DNA from 4 places in the Rhizobium sp. BR 315 genome. Region 1 is predicted to be linked to each of the others. Evidence: predicted binding sites of a transcription regulator. Region 1 holds the regulator's gene; each other region holds the start of a gene.
The links. The regulator LexA, encoded in region 1, represses DNA repair genes until DNA is damaged. The targets are predictions, from matches to a motif close to TGTTCNNNNTGTGTTCNG.
Positions count from the first base shown of each region.

Region 1 (3,163 bases):
CGTTCTCTCACCATCGCAGGTGCTCGGGCCGAGCTTTCAGATGTCCTATGCCGCAACGCTGGCGCTGGTGTCGGGCTACACGCTCTGGAAACGAAGGCGGCATCGTGAAAGCATCCTTTCACGGTCGAAGTTCCTGAGTCCGCTGCTGTTCGTTTCGCGTTTCTTCGGCGGCATATTATCGACCTCGTTCATCGGTGGCGCTTCGACCGCGATCTTCTCGATAGAGTATTTTCACCGACTGGCGACATACGGCCTTGCCGCCAATCTTGCCGCCATGCCTATTGTCTCCTTTATCGTCATGCCATTCGGCATGGTCGCCATGCTGCTCATGCCTTTCGGCCTCGACGGGCCATTCTGGAAAGTCACCGGCGAGGGACTGGAGCTCGTCATCCTTGTTGCCAAGACAGTTGCCGGCTGGGGCGGCGATATCACGTTCGGACGCCAGCCGGCATGGCTGATGCCGACGTTCATCGCCGGCTTTCTGATCATGAGTGTGCTGCGAACCAGGCTGCGCCATCTGGGCTTCGTCTTGCTGCTTGCGACGATTGGCGCGGCGGCATTCGGCTCCGGCGTGCAGAAGCCTGATCTGATGATCTCCGAGGACGGTGCCTTGGTTGCTCTCAGGCAGGACGGGATATTGGCGACTAATCGTGAAAGACCACAGACCTTTATTTTCGAGCAATGGCAGAAGGCACTGGTTGCAGCTGAGCACCAGCCTCCAACGATCCTTCCTGCCGATAGCCGGCTTCCTCAGATCAGCAAGAAGCAGCGCCGTCGCCGATTAAGCGCGGACGAACAGAAGGCGGTACGCAAGGCAATGGGAGAGGCCCTCGATCAGACGATGCAGGGGAGCTTCGCCTGCCAGAAAGGCGCATGGTGCGTTGCAATGCTTGAGAATGGGACCATTCTGGTCACCATCGAAAACGCAGCCTATCTGCCACCGGCCTGCGATACGGCCAATATCGTCGTGACAGCGATACGCCTGCGTCTCGACCGCTGCCGCTCAGGCGCGATGCTCTTTACCGGCGCGACGTTGCGGCGAAGCGGATCAGTCGAAATGGACCTGCGCGGCGACATCCCTATCGTCTCCACAGCATTCGAAAATCCTCAGCGCCCATGGACCCGGCATCGGACCTACGATTGGCGCACCGGAACGTTCGGTGCTCCCATCGGATCGCGGCCATCACCGGCTAGTGATAACGGCGAATAAGGCCGACCAGCTTTCCCTGAACCTTGACCCGGTCAGGCCCGAAGATACGGGTCTCGTAGGCCGGATTGGCGGCTTCGAGAGCGATCGAGGCGCCTTTGCGACGGAAGCGCTTCAGCGTTGCCTCTTCATCGTCGACGAGAGCGACGACGATATCGCCCGGATTGGCAGTCGTCGAATTGCGGATAATGACCGTATCGCCATCGAAAATGCCGGCATCGATCATCGAATCGCCCCGTACTTCCAAAGCATAGTGATCGCCTGCACCAAGCATGTCGGCGGGAACGGTTATATCATGCGTATTGTTCTGAATGGCCGAGATCGGAACGCCTGCCGCGATGCGGCCCATGACCGGCACGGATACCGCACTATTGTGATCGTCATTTGCCACTTTCGGTGGAGCCGGCGGGGCAACGGGCTGGGGCTTGCCAAGGCTGCCTTCGATGACGCTCGGCGAAAAGCCGCGTCGCTGCTGCAAACTCGAATTATAGGCATCCGGCAGCTTGATGACTTCAAGCGCCCTGGCGCGATTCGGCAGTCGGCGGATGAAGCCGCGCTCCTCGAGCGCCGTGATCAGCCGGTGAATTCCGGACTTCGATGCAAGATCCAGCGCATCCTTCATCTCGTCGAAAGATGGTGGAACACCGGACTCCTTCATGCGTTCGTGAATGAAGAGAAGCAGTTCCTGCTGCTTGCGCGTCAACATCGTCTTGGAACCCCAGATCAAGAAAAAGTCGTGAAACAAATCCAGAACGGACACTATATGTTCCATATGTGTTCCGCAAGTGCTTAAATTTCGGTAAAGCCTTGTTCGGGCAATTAAATAATTATCACTGTCGAATGTATCGCCTGAAGACACTTGCACGTCACGTCTGCGCTAACCTGCGGATAAATATAGGAAATGCCGTCCGTACCGCCACGAAGACTTTCCTGGTTCAGCGGGTGCGTCTGATGCCTCTACGCGTACGACACTTCGTCGGATAAGCCCGCTATGGAAGAGAATCAGTAATCACGTTTCCGAGATTGCGTTTCGTTCACGCCGCCTGCTTTGTGCTCGTTGCTTCCATCTTGAATTAGGCGACGGATAGGCGCAAATCTGCACCTGCAGGGAAACAGGAGAAACCATGATTTCATCGCCGCACCCGCTGGATCATCTCGTGCTGCCGACCGTCAACATCGCTCTGGCGCGTGAACGTCTCGGTAAGCTCGGCTTTACCGTGGCTCCGGACGCGCGTCATCCTTTCGGCACCGAGAATGCCTGCGTCTTCTTTGCCGACAAGACCTATCTCGAACCTCTGGGTGTGGCGTCGCAAGAGCAATGCGAGACGAGCATTGCCGATGGCAATGTCTTCGTCGCGCGCGATCAGGCCTATCGCTTCCGTGTCAGCGAGGATGGTTTCTCGGCAGTGGTTTTCGGTACCGATGATGCTGCTGTGGATGACAAACGTTTCAGGGCTGCCACGATCTCGGCGGGGCGGATGCTGGATTTCTCCCGGCCCATGAGGATGCCGGATGGAACGCAAACCACGGCCGGTTTTCGCCTGGCCTTTGCCGCCGATCTGCGAGCGCCGGATTTTCTGGCCTTCTGCTGTCAGCGCATCAATCCGCTGCCGGCGGATCGCGGCGCGCTCGAGCGCCATGAGAACGGCGTGACCGGCATTGCACGGGTAGCGATGTCGGCAACGAAGCCGGCCGCGTTCCGCAGCTTCTTCGAGCACGTCGTCGGCAACCCCCGAATTTTTGAGCACTCCTTCGGGCTGACGATCAAGGCGGCCAACGCCGATATCGAGCTTCTGACGCCGCAAGGGATAGAAGCATTTTACGATTTGCGGGTCGGCGATCATGATCCGGGCTTGCGGGCGCGAGCAATCCTTTTCAAAACGCGCGATCTTTCCGTGACATCGTCGCATTTCGCTGCTAACGGCGTCACATATACGCGTAAGAACAATCGTATTT
Region 1 covers NZ_JARWKZ010000004.1:109,360-112,522, reverse strand. Annotated here, with positions in the region: gene QD409_RS06600 (ComEC/Rec2 family competence protein) at 1-1,210, shown strand, start outside; gene lexA (transcriptional repressor LexA) at 1,191-1,913, opposite strand; gene QD409_RS06590 (VOC family protein) at 2,332-3,163, shown strand, end outside.

Region 2 (3,163 bases), on a different contig from region 1:
GTCCGGGCGCATGCCGATGAGAGCCTTGCGCATGCCCGCACTTTCCACCTGGAACACGCCAACCGTCTCGCCGCGCGAGAGCATGTCATAGGTCTTCTTGTCGTCGAGCGGGATGCTGGCGAGATCGATGCTGATGCCGCGCTTGGCGACAAAATCGACCGCCGTCTTCAGAACCGTAAGGGTCTTCAGGCCAAGGAAGTCGAACTTCACGAGGCCGGCCTGCTCCACCCATTTCATGTTGAACTGGGTGACCGGCATGTCGGAGCGCGGATCGCGATACATCGGCACCAGCTTCGAAAGCGGCCGGTCGCCGATGACGATACCGGCGGCATGCGTCGAGGCATGGCGATAAAGGCCCTCGATCTTCTGGGCGATATCGAGCAGGCGGGCGACCACCGGCTCCTTGTCCGCCTCCTCCTGCAGACGCGGCTCCTCCTCGATTGCCTTGCTGAGCGGAGTCGGATTGGCGGGATTGTTCGGCACCAGCTTGCAGATCTTGTCGACCTGGCCATAGGGCATTTCCAGCACGCGACCGACGTCGCGCAGGGCGGCGCGCGCCTGCAGCGAACCGAAGGTGATGATCTGCGCCACCTGCTCGCGGCCATACTTGGCCTGCACATAGCGGATCACCTCTTCGCGCCGATCCTGGCAGAAGTCGATATCGAAGTCCGGCATCGAGACGCGTTCCGGATTGAGGAAGCGCTCGAACAGCAGCGAGAAGCGCAGCGGATCGACGTCGGTGATGGTCAGCGCATAGGCGACCAGCGAGCCCGCACCTGAACCACGACCCGGGCCGACCGGGATATCATGCCGCTTGGCCCATTTGATGAAGTCGGCAACGATCAGGAAGTAGCCGGGGAACTTCATGCGCTCGATGACGCTGAGCTCGAATTCCAGCCGGTCGCGATACTCCCTTTCCTCGTAACCCGGTGCCATGCCGAGCGAAGCCAGGCGGTGGTCGAGCCCTTCCACTGCCTGGGCGCGCAGCTCCGCGGACTCGGCGCGTTCGGCCTCTTCCGCATCGTCAGTGGCGCCGGTGAAGCGCGGCAGGATCGGCTTGCGCGTCTTCAGGACGAAGGAGCAGCGGCGGGCGATCTCGACCGTATTCTCCAAAGCCTCCGGCAGATTGGCGAAGAGTTTCGCCATGTCGGCGCGGCTCTTCAGATAGTGATCCGGCGTCAGGCGGAAACGCGTATCGTCCGAGACGATGGCATTGTGGGCAACGGCCATCAGCGCGTCGTGCGCGTCATAATCGTCACGCGTCGGGAAAAAGGCCTCGTTGGTCGCAACGAGCGGAATGTCATGCTCGTAAGCCATCGCGATCATCTTCTGCTCGTGGCGGCGATCATAGGTGCCGTGGCGCTGCAACTCGACATAAAGCCTGTCGCCGAAGAGACGCTTCAGCATCAGCAACCGGGAGAGCCCCTGCCCGGAGTGCCCTTCCTTCAGCGCCATGTCGACCGGCCCGCTCAACGATCCTGTCAGGGCGATCATGCCTTCCGTGCCAATCTCCTCCAGCCATGACGTGGTGATGTGAACGGCGCTATTGCCTTCGCCGCCGAGATAGGCGCGGCTCACCAGATCGACGAGGCGCTCATAGCCCTCCTCGGTGGAGGCAAGCAGCACGATCGACGGCAGCTTCGCCAGTGCCTGCTGCGGCCCGCGTTTCTCGCCCTCGCCGCCATCTTCCATGTCGATCGATACCTGACAGCCGATGATCGGCTGCAGGCCCTCGTCCATCGCCTTCTGCGAGAATTCCAGCGCAACGAAGAGGTTATTGGTATCGGTGATTGCGATGGCCGGCTGACTGTCGCCGGCGGCCTTGGCCAGTATCTTCTTGAGCGGCAGTGCGCCCTCTAGCAGAGAATAGGCGGAATGAACCCGCAGGTGTACGAATTCCGGCATTTCGCCGACCGGCGCAACCGCGCCGCTGCCACCTACATCTGCCATCTCATACCCTTCCGCATGCCAAAATGAATCAGTGCTATTTTCGGCATTGCGGATCATAAAGTCCAGAAGTTGCTCCCATCAAATACGGGAGCAAGCATGTGCATATGGAGGATAAAATTCACATCGCCATCATGATGAGGGAAAAGCTGGCAACGAACATGACGATGGAGGTGAATGCTGCAACGTCTCGAATGATATCGGTCATTTACGCTCTCCTTACTCGTTATGTTTTCTTTTTGTTCTATTTTTGTTCGAGAGTCAATAGAGGTGTCAATAAAATTCATCACCCGACTTTTCCGCCTGCGGATGGACGCGGAAATGGTCCGGCGCTATGCAGAAGCAAACGGGGACATTACGATGAAATCACTTGCCTGCGCTCTCATTCTTCTTTCGGCGGCAACGATTGCTCATGCTGACGACACCGCCGCGCCCGGCCGCATCATTGACGCCGCGATCGGCGACTGGAACAAGGATGGCAAACCGGATCTCGCCCTGCTCGCAGCAGGCGCCGAGGACGATCAGGCCGACAACCCGATCGGCGTCTATATCTATCTGCGCGATGACGAACACTCCTTGCTGAAGCTCGCCGCAAGCGCTCCGAACAAGATATGGGGCAGCGTCGCGCCCGGCGGCATCGTCGGCCAGGAACCGTCGATCTCGGCGCTGCCGAACGGTTCGATCGCGATCGTCTCGCAGAATGATGCCATCGGGCGGGATCGCTGGCATCAAACGCTGACGCTTGCCTATCGCAACAACAATTTCGTAGTTGCCGGCTACACTTACGATTCCCGCGATACGCTCGAGCCGAATAACAGCCATAACTGCGACTACAACGTGTTAACAGGCAAAGTGACCAAGGACGGCAAGACGCTGAAAGCCGAGGCCAAGACCGTCAGCATCCAGGACTGGCAGGACGATATCGGCCAGAAGGCCTGCGGAAACGGCGAATAGCTGCAAACGTTCTCTTTTTGTTCTTTACAAGCCGCCTGATCGCGGGCATTGTAGCCGCTCACCAGAATTGGAGAGCGTCATGCCGGATCTTACCGAGCTGAACGATTTTATTGTCATCGCCAAGGCCGAGACCTATGTCGGCGACGGCGAGCGACTGCCGTCCTGCCGCAATGGCTCGCATGACATCGGCTATGCCAGCGGCCGCTGGCGCTATCTCGACAGCTATTTCGGCGGCAGGGATTTCGCCGGGCAGGAGATCGTC
Region 2 covers NZ_JARWKZ010000014.1:55,480-58,642, forward strand. Annotated here, with positions in the region: gene dnaE (DNA polymerase III subunit alpha) at 1-1,950, opposite strand, end outside; gene QD409_RS16135 (hypothetical protein) at 2,308-2,901, shown strand; gene QD409_RS16140 (DUF5680 domain-containing protein) at 2,981-3,163, shown strand, end outside.
Region 2: a site for LexA is predicted at 2,188-2,205, ahead of dnaE (DNA polymerase III subunit alpha). Genes of this name have one in related genera too.

Region 3 (3,163 bases), on a different contig from region 1:
TCGATTTCCCGCGTCTTTTCTTGCCAGTGTGTCGGATCGGCAAGCCAGCCGGGCCGATTCGATACATAGGTCCAAGTCCTTATCTGCGCGATTCGTGCCGAAAGCGTGTCGATCTCGCCATCTGTCCGATCGGCGCGATGCACCTGTTCGGCAAGAAAGTCCTCTTTCACCGTGCCATAGCGCACAAGATCGGAAAAGAGGGTAGCAATGAGATCGGCGTGCTGTGTGGGCGTTATGCGCCGATAGTCCGGAAGCGCACAAGCTTCCCATAATTTCTCAACCCGGGCCGGGTTGCTGGCAAGATCGACAATCTCCAGGTCGCGTGACAAATATTCCAACGCCTGCTGGTCTACCGCAGGCAGCGCCCGCGTCAAGCCCTGCACGCGTGGCGCGTCTTCTAAACTGGCGCGCAGCGCGGCGATAGAGGAGAAATCGAAATCCTTGGTGCGCCATTGCAGCACTTTCACCGTATCGAACTCGTGTCCCTCGATCCGCCGCACCAGTTCGTCGTCGAAGGGATCGACCTGGCCCGTTACGCCGAAAGTGCCATCCTTCAGATGGCGCCCGGCCCGACCCGCGACCTGCCCGAGTTCGGCCGGATTGAGATTGCGGAACTGGTAACCGTCGAATTTGCGGTCCTGAGCGAAGGCCACGTGATCGACATCGAGATTGAGACCCATGCCGATCGCATCGGTCGCGACCAGATACTCCACATCGCCGGCCTGATAGAGTGCGACCTGCGCATTGCGGGTCCGCGGACTGAGCGCCCCGAGCACGACGGCGGCGCCGCCGCGCTGGCGACGGATAAGCTCGGCGATGGCATAGACCTCGTCGGCAGAGAAGGCGACAATCGCGGTGCGCTGCGGCAGTCGCGTGATCTTTTTCTGACCGGCATAAAAGAGATGCGAAAGCCGCGGCCGCTCGAGAACGGTAATGCCGGGCAGAAGCTGCTCGAGAATCGGCCGCATCGTGCCGGCACCGAGCAGCAGCGTCTCATCCCGGCCGCGCAAATGCAAAATGCGGTCCGTGAAGATATGGCCGCGCTCGAGGTCGCCAGCCAACTGCACCTCATCGATGGCGACGAAAGAGGCCCGCGTCTCTCGCGGCATGGCCTCGACCGTACAGACCGAATAGCGCGCATTGGGCGGCGATATCTTTTCCTCGCCGGTGACGAGGGCGACATTCTGAGCCCCGACCTTTTCTACCACGCGAGTATAGACCTCGCGCGCCAGCAGCCGCAGCGGCAGGCCGATAACGCCGCTGCCGTGCGCCACCATACGCTCGATGGCATAATGGGTCTTGCCGGTATTAGTCGGTCCGAGCACCGCGGTTACGCCGCGTCCGCTCAGGATCATAGGCTGCGAGATTTTAGTCATTGGTCCGTGTATGGGCGAGAAACTACCGTCTTCCGATCAGCAAGCTCCTCTTGGAAGAAAGGAAGAGATGACGACCATATGTGACAAAGGCAAGACCTGAATGAAAAAACAGTAGCCGGAACAATCGATTTCGCAATGGGTCGTTTCAACTGGAAGATACATTGCCCCTACATCCCATACGAGTCCAGCGGATTCCGGAACAGCCTGAGAACGAATCGGCGACGAATCGCTGACTCGATAGTGTTCCCTATGTGTTCGCTACTACATATGGAATTCGAATCATAGATTCCCACCAGATACTGAATCGCGATTTCACCGGTCTCTCCATGTGAAAACGAGTCAAGTGATGAATCCGAACGAAGCCGCTTTTCGCAAGCGACCATGGTTAATCATTTGTAAAGGATAACTATTTTTCCGATTCCAGCCGCTCTGTTAAGATTCGGGTCAAAGCCGGAACGAATCGGCGACGAATCGCTGATTTCGGCCGATTCTACCTTTGTTCCCCACAATATGTAGCGTCTTCGCCAGCGATTCACACTGGACTCTCGATGGTTGAAGTCGCGATTCGAGCCGAATCGTGGATTGCGATCAGTCTTTCGGCGAGCACAAATATAAAAATCGATATTTACATTCATAGATTGCAGACATTAACGCTTCGATCAAAGCTCGAACGATTCGGCGACGAATCGCTGATTCATGCATGTATTTCATTTATTCACGGCTATATATGGTGGCGCGGATGGGGCGACATCGCGACATGAAGAACCAGCATGTTCGCGAACTCCTCCGCAAACACCCTTGCGTTAACCGATCGAGCCCTCCCGAACGCTACTTTTCGGCGACTATTGGCGGCCTCCGCCCATGGCGGCTTCCCGCTGTTCCCTTCGTCCGGAGGGATCGCCATCGTGCTCCAGCGGCTTCCATATTAACCAAGGCTCAAATGCAGAACGAATCGTCGACGAATCGCAGACATGGGCTTTTTCCCGTTTTGTTCACCGCAACCTATTGTATTTTAATTATATTTTAACCATAAGATTAAGTCTCGCCTTACCCGCGGTTCCTGCCGGCTCGCGCCACCGCGTTAAGATTTCGCAGACCATGAATGCCCTCGGCGTCGGGATTTTTATTTCTTAGCCGGAACAATTTTATGCCACGCAAGTTTCTAAGGCAGAAGTGCTGGGAACACCGTCTGCGCGCATCGCGAGCGGTCACGGTAGAGGTTCTGAAGCGTGTCGCTGGATGGCTCAAGGCGTTGGGAATATTCGGGCACGGACATGGAGGAGACATATCATGCTTGGTACAGTATTGCTTGTGATACTGATTCTGCTGCTGATTGGCGCACTTCCGAGTTGGGGCTACAGTCGCGCTTGGGGGTATGGCCCGTCGGGTGGTCTCGGGCTTGTTCTCGTCATTGTTCTTATTCTGCTATTGATGGGGCGGATCTGATCCGCAGATCATTGTTGAAAACTTCGAAGCACCAGGAGCTAACATCATGAAGAAGATCATCGTCGCGATCGCCATCGTCGGCGCACTGGCGTCGTGCACGGCAACGGAAAAAGGCACAGCCATCGGCGCTGGCACCGGCGCTCTGATCGGCGGCGTTGCCACTCATAGCTGGGGTGGCGCAGCTGTTGGCGCAGTCGCCGGCGGCCTCGTAGGCAACCTCATCGGCCAGTCGCATGAACGCCGCGGCTACTGCATCTACCGCGACCGCTATGGCAACCGCTATGAGGCTCGTTGCCGCTAAGACCAAGTTTCATGACCGGCCGACTTGTCGGCCGGTCATG
Region 3 covers NZ_JARWKZ010000085.1:10,662-13,824, forward strand. Annotated here, with positions in the region: gene QD409_RS33700 (helicase-related protein) at 1-1,376, opposite strand, end outside; gene QD409_RS33705 (DUF3309 family protein) at 2,667-2,822, shown strand; gene QD409_RS33710 (YMGG-like glycine zipper-containing protein) at 2,866-3,123, shown strand.
Region 3: a site for LexA is predicted at 1,618-1,635, ahead of QD409_RS33700 (helicase-related protein). Genes of this name have one in related genera too.

Region 4 (3,163 bases), on a different contig from region 1:
CGGGCAGCGCAGCGCATCCATCGCCATTTCCACCTGGCTTTCCAGATCCCAGAGGTTCTGGCTGTCGATGATATCCTGGAGCTTGGCGCCCTCTTCCGCCGTCTCGTCGGAATAGTTCATCATCAATTCGTTGTAGCGATTGAGGATTTCCGTTTTGGCGGAAACGCCTTCCATGACGTTTTCGAGCGCGGTCTTGGTCGGGTCGAGCTGTGGCTCCTGCGGCAGGTAGCCAATGGTCGCGCCTTCGGCCAGCCAGGCCTCACCGGTATATTCCTTATCGAGGCCGGCCATGATGCGCAGCACCGTCGACTTACCGGCACCGTTCGGACCGAGAATACCGATCTTGGCATCGGGGTAGAAGGAGAGATGAATATTCTCGAGGATCTTCTTGGCGCCATAGGCCTTATTCAGACCGGACATATGATAAATGAACTGACGTGCCATAGCTTGGGTTACTCCACGGGCGGATAACATTGCGAATTGTGCCGCTATGTAGGCGAAACCCGGCCCTCGGGCAACGGCGAAACCTTGTCCGAGGGCATTTATCCGCGCCGCAAAGGCCGGAACAGCTTAGAAACCGGCCGCATCCACCACGCCGCGATCGCAGCCGAACGACGTGCTGCCGGCACCCTGGATCAGTTTTGCAAGCCGCGGCTCGCTGCCCTGCTGCGGATCGATCGCATCTTCGGACAAGCCGATCGTCAGTTCAGAGATCATCCTGACGTTACCGACCTTGCGGCAGCTCATCTTGATACGCGCATTGGCATCCTCGCCGAAGCTCTGGTCGAACGCGGCCTTGATGCTTTCCGCATCCAGCTCCTTGCCGATATTCTTGGCGAAAAGATCGCGCACGGCAGATGTATTGAGTTCGGCGACTAGGCCGGCAGCAATGGAAAAATATTGGTCGGCGCTGAGCTTGGTGCAGGTGCCGTGCTTGATCCATTCATGCCGTTCCAGACCGGATTGCGTGCCCGGCATGACCTTGTCCAGCCTCGCCTTGACGTCCTGCGACAGCTGTACCGCCGGCAGATCCTTCCAGTCACGGCCGCGATCCGCCTGTTTCAGATCATCCGAAACGTCGCAATATTCCTGCCGCATCGGCCAAAGGCCATGCAGCGAGAAATTCGTGGCATCATGATTGCTCGACGACTGGTTCCGGCATTCCGCCTTCTTCTGGTTCGTCGCGCAAAATGCCGGCTCCCAGCTTGCCGCCAGGATAAAGCGCGTGCGCCCCCGGCTGTGCTCCTGCGCCGCTGCGCTCGCGACTGTCCCGACCGAAAGGAGCACAACCGCAAATACCCGAAGCAAATGCTTCATTCCATGCCTCCAAATTAGAACATTATAGGAACAAATATGCAGTTTGGCCGAGCGTATGCAACCCTGAGAATCACAAAGCGCGAAAGAATTTATTTCTGTGGGCTTCGATCCCTATCCATTGCAATCCACCGGCTGATAAACTTTCGTCGAAATGGGGAGGAACCATGCATGTTCGCCGAGACGCAACGCCTGGATAGTCCAACAGGCGCGACGATCGCCTATCATCACACGCCGGCTTCAGGCGAGGCGCGCGGTATCCTCCTGATCTCCCACGGCCTTGCTGAACATTCGCGCCGCTACGAGGCTTTCGCGCATGCCATGGCCTCCCACAGCTTTCACGTCTACGCGCATGATCACCGCGGCCACGGCGAAACCGTCGCCGCCGATGCCCCGACCGGCCGTTTCGCGCGCGGAGGCGGCGTCGATCAGGTCATTGCCGACGTTCTGGCCATGCGCGAGCTTGCTGCAGCTGCCCATCCCGGCCTGCCGATCATCCTGTTCGGCCACTCGATGGGCGGCTTGATCAGCCTCAATACTGCCGTCACGCACCCGGATAAATTCGATGCCGTCACGGTCTGGAATTCCAATTTCAACCCAGGCATTGCCGGCCGTGCCGCTCAGCTCATCCTGAAGACGGAGCGCATGTTCAAGGGGTCGGATGTGCCAAGCGGGCCGCTGCCGAAGCTGACCTTTGGTGCCTGGGGCAAATCCATCGCCAATCGTCGCACCGAGTTCGATTGGCTGTCGCGCGTCCCCGAGCAGGTCGACAAGTACGTCGCCGATCCCCTCTGCGGCTTCGACGCATCCGTTTCGCTCTGGCTGGACATATTCGAACTCAGCTTTCGCGCGCCGCAAAAGGCGTATCTCGGCCGGCTCCGGGGCGACATGCCGATCCATCTCGTCGGAGGTGCGAAGGATCCGGCGACGGACAACGGGAAAGCGATTTCCTGGCTTTCAAACCATCTGAAGGGCGCAGGCTTCTCTCATATTACAACGATCATCTACCCAGACATGCGGCACGAAACGCTGAACGAAATCGATGCCGATCAAGCCATTGCCGACTTTGCCGATTGGTGCAGGAAGATCACGGCAAGGAATTGATTTTCAAAGGAATACCCCAATGAACACCAGCGGCGGCTCCTCGCTACGATTGCCGCAGTCGGAGCTGACTTTCGGTCTTGCGATGATGTTCCTCTCCGTCATCCTTTCGCCGATTATCGATATCTTCTCCAAGCTCGCGGCGGCCACCATTCCGCCGGCCGAAGTTACGGCCGCACGCTTCATCTTGCAGGCGCTTTTTGCCCTGCCGATGATGGCCATGCGAGGGCAGTGGGGTGTCTGGACATGGCGTCGCAGCGGCGTACATGCCATCCGTGCCGGCATGCTGACGCTGTCCATGGTCTCGTTCGTGACCACGCTGCAGGTCATGGAAGTCGCCGACGCCATCGCCATCTTTTTCGTAGAGCCGATGATACTGACTATTCTCAGCAGCATCTTCCTGAAGGAAACCATCGGCTGGCGGCGCTATACGGCCTGTGCAGTCGGCTTCTTCGGCGCGATGCTCATCATCCAGCCGAGCTTCCAGGAAGTCGGCTTCGTCGCCTTGCTGCCCGTCGTTACCGCCCTCTGCATCGCCGTCTACGTAATGATCACCCGCGTCGTCTCCCATAGCGAGGATGCCTGGCCAATGCAGTTCCAGACTGGCATATGGGGCATCGCCTTCAGCCTTATCCTGCTCCTCGTTGGCAAGGCAACGGGATTTGCAATTCTGAATACGGTCATGCCTGACTTGATAGCCATGCTCTATCTGCTCGGTGTCGGCATCACCGCAGCCGTCGCCGGCATT
Region 4 covers NZ_JARWKZ010000005.1:175,537-178,699, forward strand. Annotated here, with positions in the region: gene ettA (energy-dependent translational throttle protein EttA) at 1-444, opposite strand, end outside; gene QD409_RS08580 (ribonuclease T2 family protein) at 571-1,317, opposite strand; gene QD409_RS08585 (alpha/beta fold hydrolase) at 1,486-2,418, shown strand; gene QD409_RS08590 (DMT family transporter) at 2,438-3,163, shown strand, end outside.
Region 4: a site for LexA is predicted at 1,333-1,350, ahead of QD409_RS08580 (ribonuclease T2 family protein). Genes of this name have one in related genera too.